3 regions of the Paracoccus sp. TRP genome follow, and region 2 is predicted to be linked to each of the others. Evidence: riboswitches for the same ligand, from Rfam matches in the RefSeq annotation. Region 2 holds a riboswitch; each other region holds the start of a gene.
The links. A riboswitch is a leader RNA that binds a small molecule or an ion and turns the genes downstream of it on or off. The one in region 2 is predicted to bind thiamine pyrophosphate.
Positions count from the first base shown of each region.

Region 1: linked by a shared signal. The riboswitch ahead of thiD (bifunctional hydroxymethylpyrimidine kinase/phosphomethylpyrimidine kinase) and the one ahead of thiC (phosphomethylpyrimidine synthase ThiC) in region 2 are both predicted to bind thiamine pyrophosphate.
Region 3: linked by a shared signal. The riboswitch ahead of PARACOCCUSGL_RS0110600 (TenA family protein) and the one ahead of thiC (phosphomethylpyrimidine synthase ThiC) in region 2 are both predicted to bind thiamine pyrophosphate.

Region 1 is NZ_AEPN01000001.1:223,505-227,711, forward strand. It holds gene PARACOCCUSGL_RS0101095 (thiazole synthase) at 1-689, opposite strand, end outside; gene thiS (sulfur carrier protein ThiS) at 691-888, opposite strand; gene PARACOCCUSGL_RS0101105 (FAD-dependent oxidoreductase) at 872-1,849, opposite strand; gene thiD (bifunctional hydroxymethylpyrimidine kinase/phosphomethylpyrimidine kinase) at 1,846-2,673, opposite strand; TPP riboswitch at 2,737-2,841, opposite strand; gene PARACOCCUSGL_RS0101115 (nucleotide sugar dehydrogenase) at 2,934-4,100, opposite strand.
Region 2 is NZ_AEPN01000018.1:69,511-73,717, forward strand. It holds gene PARACOCCUSGL_RS0111275 (MBL fold metallo-hydrolase) at 1-136, opposite strand, end outside; gene thiC (phosphomethylpyrimidine synthase ThiC) at 312-2,111, opposite strand; TPP riboswitch at 2,229-2,359, opposite strand; gene PARACOCCUSGL_RS0111285 (efflux transporter outer membrane subunit) at 2,395-3,774, opposite strand; gene PARACOCCUSGL_RS0111290 (efflux RND transporter permease subunit) at 3,878-4,207, opposite strand, start outside.
Region 3 is NZ_AEPN01000015.1:26,750-30,956, forward strand. It holds gene PARACOCCUSGL_RS0110585 (M48 family metallopeptidase) at 1-662, opposite strand, end outside; gene PARACOCCUSGL_RS0110590 (FYDLN acid domain-containing protein) at 811-1,134, shown strand; gene PARACOCCUSGL_RS0110595 (NUDIX hydrolase) at 1,222-1,695, shown strand; gene PARACOCCUSGL_RS0110600 (TenA family protein) at 1,699-2,340, opposite strand; TPP riboswitch at 2,418-2,540, opposite strand; gene PARACOCCUSGL_RS0110605 (AI-2E family transporter) at 2,733-3,914, shown strand; gene hflC (protease modulator HflC) at 3,986-4,207, opposite strand, start outside.

The sequences.
Region 1 (4,207 bases), on a different contig from region 2:
TGGGCCAGTTTTCCGGCCTCGATCGCCGATGCCATGGCGCGGGCCATCGCGACCGGATCGCCTGCCTTGGCGACGGCGGTGTTCAGCAGCACCGCGTCATAGCCCAGCTCCATCGCCTGCGCGGCGTGACTTGGCAGGCCGATGCCTGCATCGACCACCAGCGGGATACCGGGGAAATGCGCCCGAAGGCTGCGCAGCCCATAGGGATTGTTCAGCCCCCGGCCCGAGCCGATGGGCGCGCCCCAGGGCATCAGCACCTCGCAGCCCGCATCAAGCAGCCGTCCGCAGACCGACAGATCCTCGGTGCAATAGGGGAATACCTGAAAGCCGTCCCCGGACAGCGCCCGTGCCGCCTCGACCAGCGCGATCACATCGGGGCAAAGTGTGTCGTCGTCGCGGATGACCTCAAGCTTGATCCAGGGCGTCTCGAACAGCTCGCGTGCCATCTGGGCGGTGGTCACGGCCTCGCGTACCGAATGGCAGCCGGCGGTATTGGGCAGGACGGGGATGCCCAGATCGCGGATCAGGCGATAGAAGTCCTGCCCGCCGCCGCCTTCGCGGCGCAGGCTGACGGTGGCGATGCCAGCGCCCGAGGCACGGAATGCCTCGGCCATGATCGCGGGCGAGGGGTATTGCGCGGTGCCCAGCATCAGCGGGCTTGCGACCTCGGTTCCGTAAAAGACCGGCATCTCAGCCTCCTTGCATGGGGGCCACGACTTCCAGCGCGTCGCCGTCGCTGAGCGTCGTTTCCGGGCGGGCCGCGGCGGGCAGGAAGGCACCGTTCAGTGCCGTTGCCACCTTGGCCGTACCAAGTCCGATTTCGGTCAGCACGTCCTGTACGGTCGGGCCGGTCAGGTCGCGCGGCGCTCCGTTAAGGGTGATCTTCATCCATGAACTCCGGTTTCCGGCCCTCAAGCAGATAATCGGCGGCCATACGTGCCACGGCAGGGGCCAGAAGGTAGCCGTGGCGGTAAAGGCCGTTGGCGAAAAGCGTGCCACCGCGCCGGCGCAGGCGGGGCAGATTGTCGGGAAAGGCGGGGCGCGCGTCCGAGCCAAGCTCAAGGATCTCGGCCTCGGCAAAGCCCGGATGCAGGGCATAGGCAGCCGACAGCATCTCGACCGCCGAACGGGCGGTGACGCGATACTTGCCGCCGGTTTCCAGCATGGTCGCGCCGATCATATAGACCCCGTCGCCACGCGGCACGACGTAAAGCGGGATGCGCGGATGCAAAAGCCGCACGGTGCGGGTCAGCGTGACCTCGGGACAGCGCAGCACCAGCATTTCGCCGCGCACGCCGCGCAGATCGGGCAGCTCGTCCCTGGCAGCAAGGCCGCGCGCATCGACGATCATGCCGGTCGGTGCGCCCTCGGTCTCGATACGGATGCCGCGCTGTTCCAGCCGGTCGCGCAGAGCCAGCAGGGCGGCGCGGGGGTTCAGATGCGCCTCGGTGCCGAAATGCAGCCCGCGCGAAAAGCGGCCGGCCAGTTCGGGTTCCAGCGTCGCGATATCGTCACCGGTCACCGGCTGATGAGCCTTGGTCAGCCGGGCAAAGCGGTCAAGTTCGGTCCGGTCGCGTGAGGGGGCAAGCACAAGCGTGCCTCGCCGGGTGACCTCGGCGCCATTTGCTTCCCACCAATCGGCGGCGTCGAGGCCAAGGCGCAGCACCACCGGCTCGGCGCTTTCGGCCTCGCAATAGGGGGCAAGCATGCCGCCCGCGCGCCAGCTGCAGGCATGTGAGCCGGGCTTGCCGGCAGGGTCGATGATACGCGGCTGTTTCCCACGCGCGGCCAGTTCGGTCGCAATCGAGAGACCCATCACCCCCGCGCCCAGGATGGTAATCGCGGTCATGCCTGCCTCCATAGCGCGTGGAAATGATGCACGGGCCCATGGCCCAGCCCCACCGCCAGCTCATCTGCGGCCGCAATTGCACCCTGCAACCAGCCATGCGCGCGGTCTGCCGCATCCGGCACCGTCATCCCCTGCGCAAGCCCTGCCGCGATGGCCGAGGACAGTGAGCATCCGGTGCCATGGGTGTTCGCTGTGTGCTGGCGCGGTGCGGTCAGGGTCAGCGGTTCGGCTCCGATCAGCAGGTCGGTGCAGGTCTCTCCGCTGGCATGGCCACCCTTCATCAGCACATGTGTGGCGCCAAGGGCGCAAAGTGCCTTGCCCTGCGCCCGCATCTCATCCGGGGTTTGCGCGGGGGCGCGATCCAGAAGCCGCGCGGCCTCGGGCAGGTTCGGCGTCAGAACGGTCGCAAGCGGGATAAGCCGTTCACGCAGGGCCGAGACTGCCTCGTCCGGCAAAAGCGGGTCGCCCGACTTTGCCACCATCACCGGGTCAAGCACCACCGGGATCGGATTGGCTGCCAGAAGCGCGGTCAGACGGTCGGCCACCACCGTGATCACATCCGGGCCGCCCAGCATGCCGATCTTGACCGCGCGCACATCAAGATCACCAAAGACCGTATCGATCTGGGCGGCGATCATCGCCGGGCTGACGGGTTCGACCGCCGCAACGGTGCGGGTGTTCTGGGCGGTGATGGCTGTGATCACAGAAGCGCCAAAGACGCCGAGTGCTGAAAAACTTTTCAGATCGGCCTGAATCCCGGCGCCGCCGCCGCTATCCGATCCGGCAATCGTCAGCGCGATAGGTGGGGAAGGAAATCCCGGCATGGCCCGCCTTTCAGTTCAGCCGGGCATGCAGATGGGGTCGGGACAGTTTTGCGGATGGTCTTGCCGCTTCACTCTACCCTTCCCTACGCCGGCATGACCCGGATCAGGTTCGATGGGTCGGTGCCTTGCACCTCTCAGCCCCGTTGCGGGGCCCCCCAAGTGTATGAGTCGTTTGCATGACACTAGGGCCCCGCGCCCCGGGTTGCAAGGGCTGCGGGGTCCGGGTGTCAGGGAAGCTGGGGGCAGGGCCCTGCCTGCGTTCAGTTCACGCCAAAGAGGTCGCGGGTATAGACCTTGTCTGCCACATCGGCCAATTCGGGGCCAAGGCGGTTCGCGATGATCAGATCGGCCTCGGCCTTGAAGGCGTCGAGGTCACGGATGACCGGACTGTGAAAGAAGTGATCCTCGGTCAGCACCGGCTCATAGACGATGCAGGGAATGCCCTTGGCCTTGATCCGCTTCATGATGCCCTGAATCGAGCTGTCGCGGTAATTGTCCGAGCCGGCCTTCATCACCAGCCGATAGACGCCGACAACCTTGGGTTCGCGTGCGATGATCTGGTCGGCGATGAAGTCCTTGCGGGTGCGGTTGCTTTCCACCACCGCCGCAATCAGGTTCTGCGGGACCTGATCATAGTTGGCCAGAAGCTGCTTGCTGTCCTTGGGCAGGCAGTAGCCGCCATAGCCGAAGCTTGGGTTGTTGTACTGATCGCCGATCCGCGGATCGAGGCCGACGCCCTCGATGATTTCGCGCGGGTTCAGGCCGCGGGCCAGAGCATAGCTGTCCAACTCGTTGAAATAGGCCACGCGCATCGCAAGGTAGGTGTTGGCGAACAGCTTGATCGCCTCGGCCTCGGCGGGGCCGGTGAAAAGCACCGGCATATCCTTGCGGATCGCGCCCTGTGCCAGCAGATCGGCCAGCTTATGCGCAGCGGGGCCATGATCCCCGACGACGATGCGCGACGGGTAAAGGTTATCGTAAAGCGCGCGGCCTTCACGCAGAAACTCGGGTGAGAACATGATGTTCTCATTGCCTGTTTCTTGCCGCATCCGTGCCACGAATCCGACGGGCACCGTGGATTTGATCACGATCGTTGCCTGCGGGGCGTGGTCGCGGGCCTGGGCGATCACAGCCTCGACGCTTTGGGTGTCAAAGCGGTTCGTGCGCGGGTCGTAATTCGTCGGCGTGGCGATGATGACGAAATCCGCCCCCGCCATAGCCTCGGCCTGGTCGGTCGTGGCCTGCAGGGACAGCTGCTTTCCAGCCAGCCATTCCTCGAGATCGGGGTCCTGAATGGGTGAGCGGCGGGCATTTACCAATGCCACGCGCTCTGCGTTCAGATCGAATGCCATGACTTCGTTGTGCTGCGCCAGCAGCACCGCGATCGACATTCCTACATAGCCTAGCCCGGCGACAGAAATACGCATGTGCGGGGTCCTATCCACTCTGAAGAAAACAGTCCAGTTCAGATTGGATCTGTCAGAGCTGTCGCGCAGATTTTTGCCGCGTGGGGTAAGATCGGGCCGCATCGGGG
Region 2 (4,207 bases):
TGGCACCGGATTTCTCGTCATAATCCAGCACCGGGTCGATGATGGCGCATTTTCCGGTCTCGGGGTCGGCTACGACATATTGCACCGAGCCGGTGCGCGCCTCGTAGAAGCCGGTCACTTCCGGGACATTCACCATGGGTCGTCTCGCTTTTGCTTCTTTAAACCGCAGCCGGCCAGGCCGGCCTATGGGATGACCTCTATTCAATCCCACGCCCCAGTGCCACCGAAACCATAGCTGGAAAAGACCCCGCCCCCGCGTCAGACGGAAGCGGCCAGTAAGGCTCTGGCCGCCTCTGGTTGCTGCGCCGAGGTCAGCCCGCCTCGGTCACGGCGACGTCTTTCGCGGGCAGATACAGCGCCCCGCCCTGTCGGAATTTTTCGGCCATTTCCTCCATGCCGGCCTGACGCTCGGCCTCGGCCCGGATGTCGTGCGAAATGCGCATCGAGCAGAACTTGGGCCCGCACATCGAGCAGAAATGCGCAAGCTTATGCGCCTCTTTCGGCATGGTCTCGTCATGCATGGCGCGTGCGGTGTCAGGGTCAAGGCCAAGGTTGAACTGATCCTCCCAGCGAAACTCGAACCGTGCCCGCGACAAGGCGTCATCGCGCAGACGCGCCCCGGGATGACCCTTGGCCAGATCGGCGGCATGAGCGGCCAGCTTGTAAGTGATCACACCGGTTTTGACGTCGTCACGGTCGGGCAGACCCAGATGTTCCTTGGGCGTGACATAGCAAAGCATCGCGGTCCCGAACCAGCCAATCATCGCCGCGCCAATGCCCGAGGTGATATGATCATAGCCCGGCGCGATATCGGTGGTCAGCGGCCCGAGCGTATAGAAGGGCGCGTCATGGCAATGGCGCTGCTGCTCATCCATATTCGCCTTGATCTTATGCATGGGCACATGGCCCGGCCCCTCGATCATCACCTGGCAATCCCTGGCCCATGCGATTTTGGTCAGCTCACCCAAGGTGCGAAGCTCTGCGAATTGCGCCTCGTCATTGGCATCAGCGATCGAACCGGGGCGCAACCCGTCGCCCAGACTGAAGCTGACATCATAGGCACGCATGATGTCGCAGATTTCCTCAAAATTCTCATAGAGAAAGCTCTCGCGGTGGTGATGCAGACACCATTTCGCCATGATCGAGCCTCCGCGACTGACGATCCCCGTCACCCTGCGCGCAGTCAGCGGGATCATATGCAGGCGCACCCCGGCATGGATGGTAAAGTAATCGACGCCCTGTTCGGCCTGCTCGATCAGCGTATCGCGGTAAATCTCCCAACTCAGATCCTCGGCGACGCCGCCGACCTTTTCCAGTGCCTGATACAGCGGAACCGTACCAATCGGGACCGGAGCGTTGCGGATGATCCAGTCGCGGATGTTGTGAATATTGCGCCCGGTCGAAAGGTCCATGACAGTATCGGCGCCCCAGCGGATCGCCCAGACCATCTTTTCAACCTCTTCCTCCATGCTGGAGGTGACGGCGGAATTGCCGATATTGGCATTCACCTTGACGCGAAAATTGCGGCCAATGATCATCGGCTCAAGCTCACGATGGTTGATATTGGCCGGGATGATCGCACGACCGGCAGCGATCTCGGCCCGCACGAACTCGGGCGTCACCAGATCGGGCAGATCCGCGCCCATTGGATCACCATCGCGAATATGGGCGGCCAACCTGCCTTCATTCTCGCGGATGGCGACAAATTCCATTTCTGGCGTGACGATGCCCGCACGAGCATAGGCAAGCTGAGTAATTGCCCGGTCCCCAACCGCGCGCAGCGGATCGCGGCGTTCAGGGAATGCAGGGGTCAGGCGCGCGCCCTCGGCAAACCCGTTGTCGGCAGCAGTCACGGGACGGCCCGGATAGGAGGCCACATCACCGCGCCGCAACTGCCAGTCGCCGCGCAGATCGGGCAGACCACGCGCGATATCGGCCCGCACCCCGGCATCCGTATAGGGGCCAGAGCTGTCATAGACGATCAGCGGTGCCTCGTTTGAAACCGCGATTTCGCGCATCGGCACACGAATATCGTGCACCTGCCCCGGAACATGGATCTTGCGCGATCCGGGCAGAGGGCCGGTGGTGATAGTGGGAAGGGTCTGGCTCATCTCGTTCTCCCTGAGCAGAGACCCAGCCGAGCCCGGAAGCAGAAAGGGGCCAACGGCCCCGCGAGATGCGAAAAGGGCCGGGTGGCCCGAAAGGACCACCCCGCGATCTGCGTATGGGGAAATGCCCTTCGGTCTTCCTACGCCAGTATCAACTGGGTCAGGTTCAAAGGGTCGCTTCACCGGAACCGCTATAAGACGGTCCCTGTCAGCCTCTCAGTCCCCTGGGCGGGACTCCCCTGACGTCCGGGCAGCATGGCCGTTTCCCTGCGGCCGGTCAATACCCTCAGCTGGCAGGCAGGCCGACACCGCCGGCCGAGGCTGCGCTGAGAGCGACAAAGTTCAGCGCCTGCTGACGCACCGCTGCCGCCAGTTCCTGACGGGCTGAAAGCAGGCTGCGCTCGGCATCCAGGACCGGGAAGAAATCAGCCTCGCCCAGTTCATACGAACTGCGGGTCAGGCTGACCGTCTCGCGGGCGTTATCGACCAGACGCGATTGCGCGGAAACTGCGCGAGCGTCGCGGTTATAGCCGGCCAGCGCGTTCTCGACCTCTTCGACCGCTTTCAGGACCGATGCCTGCCACGCCAGCCGCGCCTGTTCGGCACGCGCCTGCGCAGCCGACAGCCGGGCCTCATTCGCGCCCCCGGTAAAGAGGGGCAGCGTGATCTGGGGCCCAAAGCCCCAGGTCTTCATGCTGCCGCCACCGCGGATATTGGTCGGCGTGATCGTGCCCGACAGGGTCAGGCGCGGATAAAAGGCGGCCTGCGCCTCGCCCACATCGGCGACAGCTGCGGCAAGGTTGCGTTCGGCCATGCGCACATCGGGGCGCACCCGGATCACATCGGCAGGTACACCGACGCTGGCGCTGTAGCGCGCGCGCGGCTGGCCACCCGTCTTGCGCAACTGCGCCGCGATATCGGTGCTGCGCCCAGCGGTCAGGGTCGCAAGCCGGTTCACCGACTGGTCAAACCCGACCTCAAGCGCGGGCAAGGCCGCCTCGGCCTGGGCAACCAGCTGCTCAGCCTGCAGCACCTCAAGGCGCGAGGCGCTGCCAAAGGCATCCTGCGTCCGCGTCATCTCAAGCGTGCGCTTGCGGCTTTGAAGGCTCTGGCGGGTCAGAGCCATCGTCTCCTGATAGTAGCGCGCATCAACATAGGCCGAGGCGATTGCGCTGGCGACGGTCAGCCGCGCCACTTCTGCCGACAGATAGGCCGCATCCAGCCGGGCCGAGGCACCCTCGCGCGCGGCGCGGTTCTGCCCAAAAAGGTCAATCAGCCACGAAACGCCCAGCGTCGCAGAGGTGGTTTCGACCACGCCGGTTTCGTTGTGCGCGCGTCCGGCCGCACCTTCGGCCTGCGCCTGCGGCAGGTCGTTTGCACCGACCAGCCGGGCATTGGCCTGTGCCTCGCGGATCGTGGCAACAGCGGTCTGGACATCAAGGTTGCGCTTTAACCCCGCTGCAATCAACGCATCCAGCCGCTTGTCGCGAAACGCTGCCCACCAGGCGTTCGAGCCGGCGCGCCGGGCCGGAGAGCTGGAGGCAAAGCTTGTAGCCACATCGGCCTTGGGCGCCGTGTAGGTGACCGGGTTACAGGCGGCAAGCGCCAGGGTCGAGACGAACCCGCCCAGGATGCCGCGACGGGAAAGAGACAAGGTATGAGTCATCCGAAACTCTCTGCTTGAAACGGCCCGGAACCGGGTCGCGGAAAAGAAGGGAAAGCACGGGCGGCCCCCGGGACCGCCCGTACCCTTGCGGCGAAGCCGGAGCCTAGCCCGCCGTATCGGCTTTTGCAGGCTTCTCAGCTTTTGCGCCGGTCAGGCGGCTGACAAGCCCAAGGACGAACACGAAGAACACCGGAACAAAAAACACAGCAAGGACGGTGGCCGCGACCATCCCACCGATCACGCCGGTACCGATCGCGTTCTGGCTGGCAGCCGAGGGTCCCGTTGCGATCGCAAGCGGCACCACGCCCAGCGTAAAAGCCAGCGAGGTCATCAGGATCGGCCGGAAGCGCAGTTTGGCCGCCTGTACCGCCGCCTCGATCAGGCTTTGACCCTGTTCGCGCAGCTCTTTGGCGAATTCGACGATCAGGATGGC
Region 3 (4,207 bases), on a different contig from region 2:
TGCAACTCATGGCCATGGGCGCGCAGCCAGGCGCGTTGCCGGGCGTAATCAGGCCGCAGGCGGGCGGTCGCGGCCCAGAAGGCTGGCGAGTGGTCCATATGCGCCAGATGCGCGACCTCATGCGCTGCGACATAGTCCAGTACTTCGGGTGGGGCCATGGCAAGGCGCCATGAAAACATCAGCCTGCCGTCATGGGTGCAGCTGCCCCAGCGCGAGCGGGTGTCACGCAGGACCAGCGCCTGAAAGCCGCGTCCCAATGCCGCAGCATGACGGTCGCAGGCGGGTGCCAGCCGCGCCTGTGCCAGATGTTTCAGAAATGCCTCAACCACCACTCCGGCCGGGCGGTGTTCGGGGACAAGGATTGCGTCCCCGGCCAGCTCGATCCGCCGCGTCGCTGCCGGGACGATGCGCCGCAACCGCCCCTCGACAGGCAATAGCGCGCCGGGTTCGGCCAGCTGCAGGGGCGGCATCCCTGCGCGCGTATTGCGCAGCCACTCGGCTCGCGATTCGGCAAAGGCACGGCCTGCAGCTAGGCTGGCGCGGCTGGGCAGGGTCAGGACCACCTCGCCCCCCGCCCGTGTAACGCGCAGCGTCATGCGTCGCGCCCGGGCCGAACGGCGCAACGTCACGGGAATGTCGCCTCCGACCAGAATCCTGTCCATGATTTATCGCATCTTGCCAAGCATTGCCTCTGGCCCCATGTTTCCCCTGCACCACCTCTGCCCTGCAAGGGGGAAAAGGCTTTGACAGCCTGTTCCGGCTGTGGCAGGGGACAGCGGATTTAGCTGAACGCGGCAGAAAGAGAACACCATGCCCAAAGAGGAATGGGGCACGAAACGCCTTTGCCCCCATTGCGCCACGCGCTTTTACGATCTGACTAACGATCCGATGACCTGCCCCGCCTGCGGGGCCGAGTTCACGGTGGAAAGCCTGAGCAACGGCCGCACACGCTCGCTGATCGCGGAAAAGACCGCCTCGCGCGATGACGATCAAACGGATCTGGTTGTTGACGACGATCTGGACGATGACGCCGATGCCGGCGATCTGGATGACGATCTGCTGGATGATGACGATGACGACGGCGACGTGTCGCTGGATGACATCGCCGATGTGCCGGACAATGACGACGAGTAAGCGTCGCTGACCATATTGGGGCCCCGGTCCCGGCCATGTGCCGGATCGGGGCCTTTTCTTTTGCCTGTTGTCCAAGGCCCAGACTGCATGAGGATCATCGACCGACAGGCCATGCGGGCCATTCTGCTGACACCCGGGGACCGGGTGTTGCTGATGCGTGTCGATTACGGCGGCGGCGATTGGTGGATCACTCCCGGCGGCGGCGTTGAGCCGGGTGAGACGCCCGAAGAAACCCTGCGCCGCGAACTGGCCGAAGAGTTGGGCTTTACCCTGCCCGCCCTTGGCCCTTTGGTCTGGAAACGGCAGGTCATGATGACCCTGCACCAGCACCGCTGGCGGCAGTCCGAGGACTACTTTCTGATCGAGACCCCGGAATTTGTGCCCCGGGTACTTAACGCGCCCGAGGCCGCCACCTTTCGTGAGTTCCGCTGGTGGAGCCCGCCTGAATTGCGCCACACCTCCGAGAGGATAGCGCCTGCCGGGCTGCTGCGCATCATTCTCGACTACCGGGAATGCGGTCCGCCAAATGGTCCACTGCATCTCGAAATTGTCGAGAATTAATCGCTAACCAGTGTAACTATCATCGAAAAACTCCAGCTCCAGCTGAACGGCCCGGCGGAAAAAGTCCCGTGCCTGATCCGCCCCCTGTGAGCCGACGCGATTAAGTTCCTTTTTCAGGAACGCGACAAAATCGCGGAAAAAGGGATTATCGTGCAGGGTAATCCACTCGGCATGGACAAAATTCGGGGGCAGCGGTTGGGGCGCACGGCTTGCCCAGTCAAGATATAGACCTTCGGCCACATTCAGCACTGCCAGCACCGCTGGATAGCTGCGCGTCGCAGCAGCCTCGCGCATCAGGGCCTGAAAACCCGTGGTTGGCGCGCTGTCGGGGATCTGCGCACGAGCCTCGGCGCTGACCCCCAGCGCATCAAAGGCGCGCAGGAAATAATCATTTTCATCCCCTGAGACCATGCCGGCAAAGCGGCCAAAGCGCAGGCGCGATTCGAACCGGTCTGCCGAGGCGATTGCCGCCCCAAGAAGCGTCAGAAAAGCATCCAGAAAGCGGTGATCCTGCACCAGATAGCGCGCCATGACCGCATCGCTGATCTCGCCCGTGCAAAGCTCGCGCACAAAGCGGTGATTCACGGCGGCATCCCATTGGGCAACGGTTTCCTGGCGCAAGGTTTCAAAAAAGGTTTCGGTCATCGCATCCTCTTTGGCGGGGGCAAGACCGGATAGTCGGACGGCCTCGCAGTGGGGCCGGCAAAGGGCGGGCAGATGACGGGCTGGTCCCTTCCCATCCCTTCGCCGGCATGATCCGGATCAGGTTCAAAGGGTCGCCGCGCCGCGCAGTATATGCGCCAGCAGCCTCTCAGCCCCTTGCCGGGACACCCCCTGGTGCGCGACAGGTTAGCCGGGTCGGGAGGGGCTGTCACGCATCGTCCGGATCGCCCGCGCGCAGGCCAGCACACAGGATCGTGAGCCGGGATCAAGGACTTGCCCGCGTGGCGGGGTGGCATTCCGACTTGCAGCCCGGGGCCAGATGTTATCCTGTTGCGACATGGCGGGCTTACCCGCACGCAGGCAGGATCGGGACCATGACGACAGGCGAAATGCCGAAACCGACAAGCGCGACAGCACCGAACCCCACCGCCGCGTTGCGGCAAGGCCAGAAACAGGTCGGGCTGCGCCTGCACCGCCCCCCCCTGCTGACCAATATATCGGCTGCGCGTTGGCTGCTGCTCGCTATCGTGGCGGCTTCGGTCTATTTCTTTCACGGCTTTCTGGTGCCTGTGTTGGCCGCCTCGGTCATCGCGCTGGCAAGTTGGCCCCTGCGCGACCGCGCGGCATTTCAGCTCAATCTCGGCCGGACCGGAGCGGCGACGCTTCTGGTGCTGGTACTGGTCTGCTTTCTGCTGATTCCCATCGCCATGGCGCTGATCTATGCCTTTCGGGAGCTGCGCGACTGGATCAACTGGGCGATTATGATCAACAGTTCTGGCGCACCAACCCCGGCATGGATGGTTGAGCTGCCCCAGATCGGAGACTGGCTGGACGAGAACTGGCAGAACTATGTCGGCCGCCCGGGCGGCATCAGCGAGATCGTGCAGCTGGTCAGCGGCTCGAATATCGGGGCTATCTATCGCGGTGCGGTGACAGCCGGAACGCTGGCCTTTCATCTGGCCCTGACGCTGCTTTTCATGCTGATTACGCTGTTCGTGCTTTACCGCGACGGAGATCGGATTGTCGCCCAGATCGACCAGGTCGGCCGGCGCATCCTGCCCGACCGGTGGGAGCGGCTGTCGCGCGTTGTGCCTGCAACCATCAGCTCGACAGTGACCGGCATGACCCTGATTGCGATTGGCGAAGGTGTGGTGCTGGGGCTGGCCTATTGGCTGGCTGGTGTCCCCTCACCCGTGACATTTGGCGTCATCACCGGCTTTATGGCGCTGATCCCGGGTGGCGCACCGCTGTGCTTTACCCTTGTCTCGGCCTATCTTGCTGCCAGCGGCTCGCCCGTAGCGGGGGCGGCGCTGTTTTTATGGGGCACTTGCGAGCTTTTCGTAGTCGATAAGACCATCCGCCCGGTCTTGGTCGGAGGACCGGTCAAGCTGCCCTTCCTGCCGACGTTTTTCGGCCTGATCGGCGGGGTCAAGACCATGGGTATCGTGGGTTTGTTTGTCGGCCCGGTGCTGATGGCGCTGCTGGTATCAATCTGGCGGGAATGGCAGCGCGAACTGGCCGAAGAGGAACAGCGGCAGGCCGCCCGCATCGAGTGAAACGGAAAACAGGCATGAGAAAAGGGCGGGACATCTTGTCCCGCCCTTTTGCTATTCAGATCCTTCCCGGATCATTCGGTGGGCGTGACCACCGGTTCTTCTTGCGGCGGGCTGGCCAGCGTTTCCGGCAAGGGCGTCAGCGTCACCCCCGCATTGGCCCCAAGGGGCTGGCCGTCGCGGTTCGTCTGGACCGGCGCAGGGGTTTCACCCGGCTGCAAAGCCCCCTGAACATCGCCCTCATCCGCCGCCTCGGTGGCAGCAGCAGCCGGGGGAGGCAGCGGCACCGGGCGGGC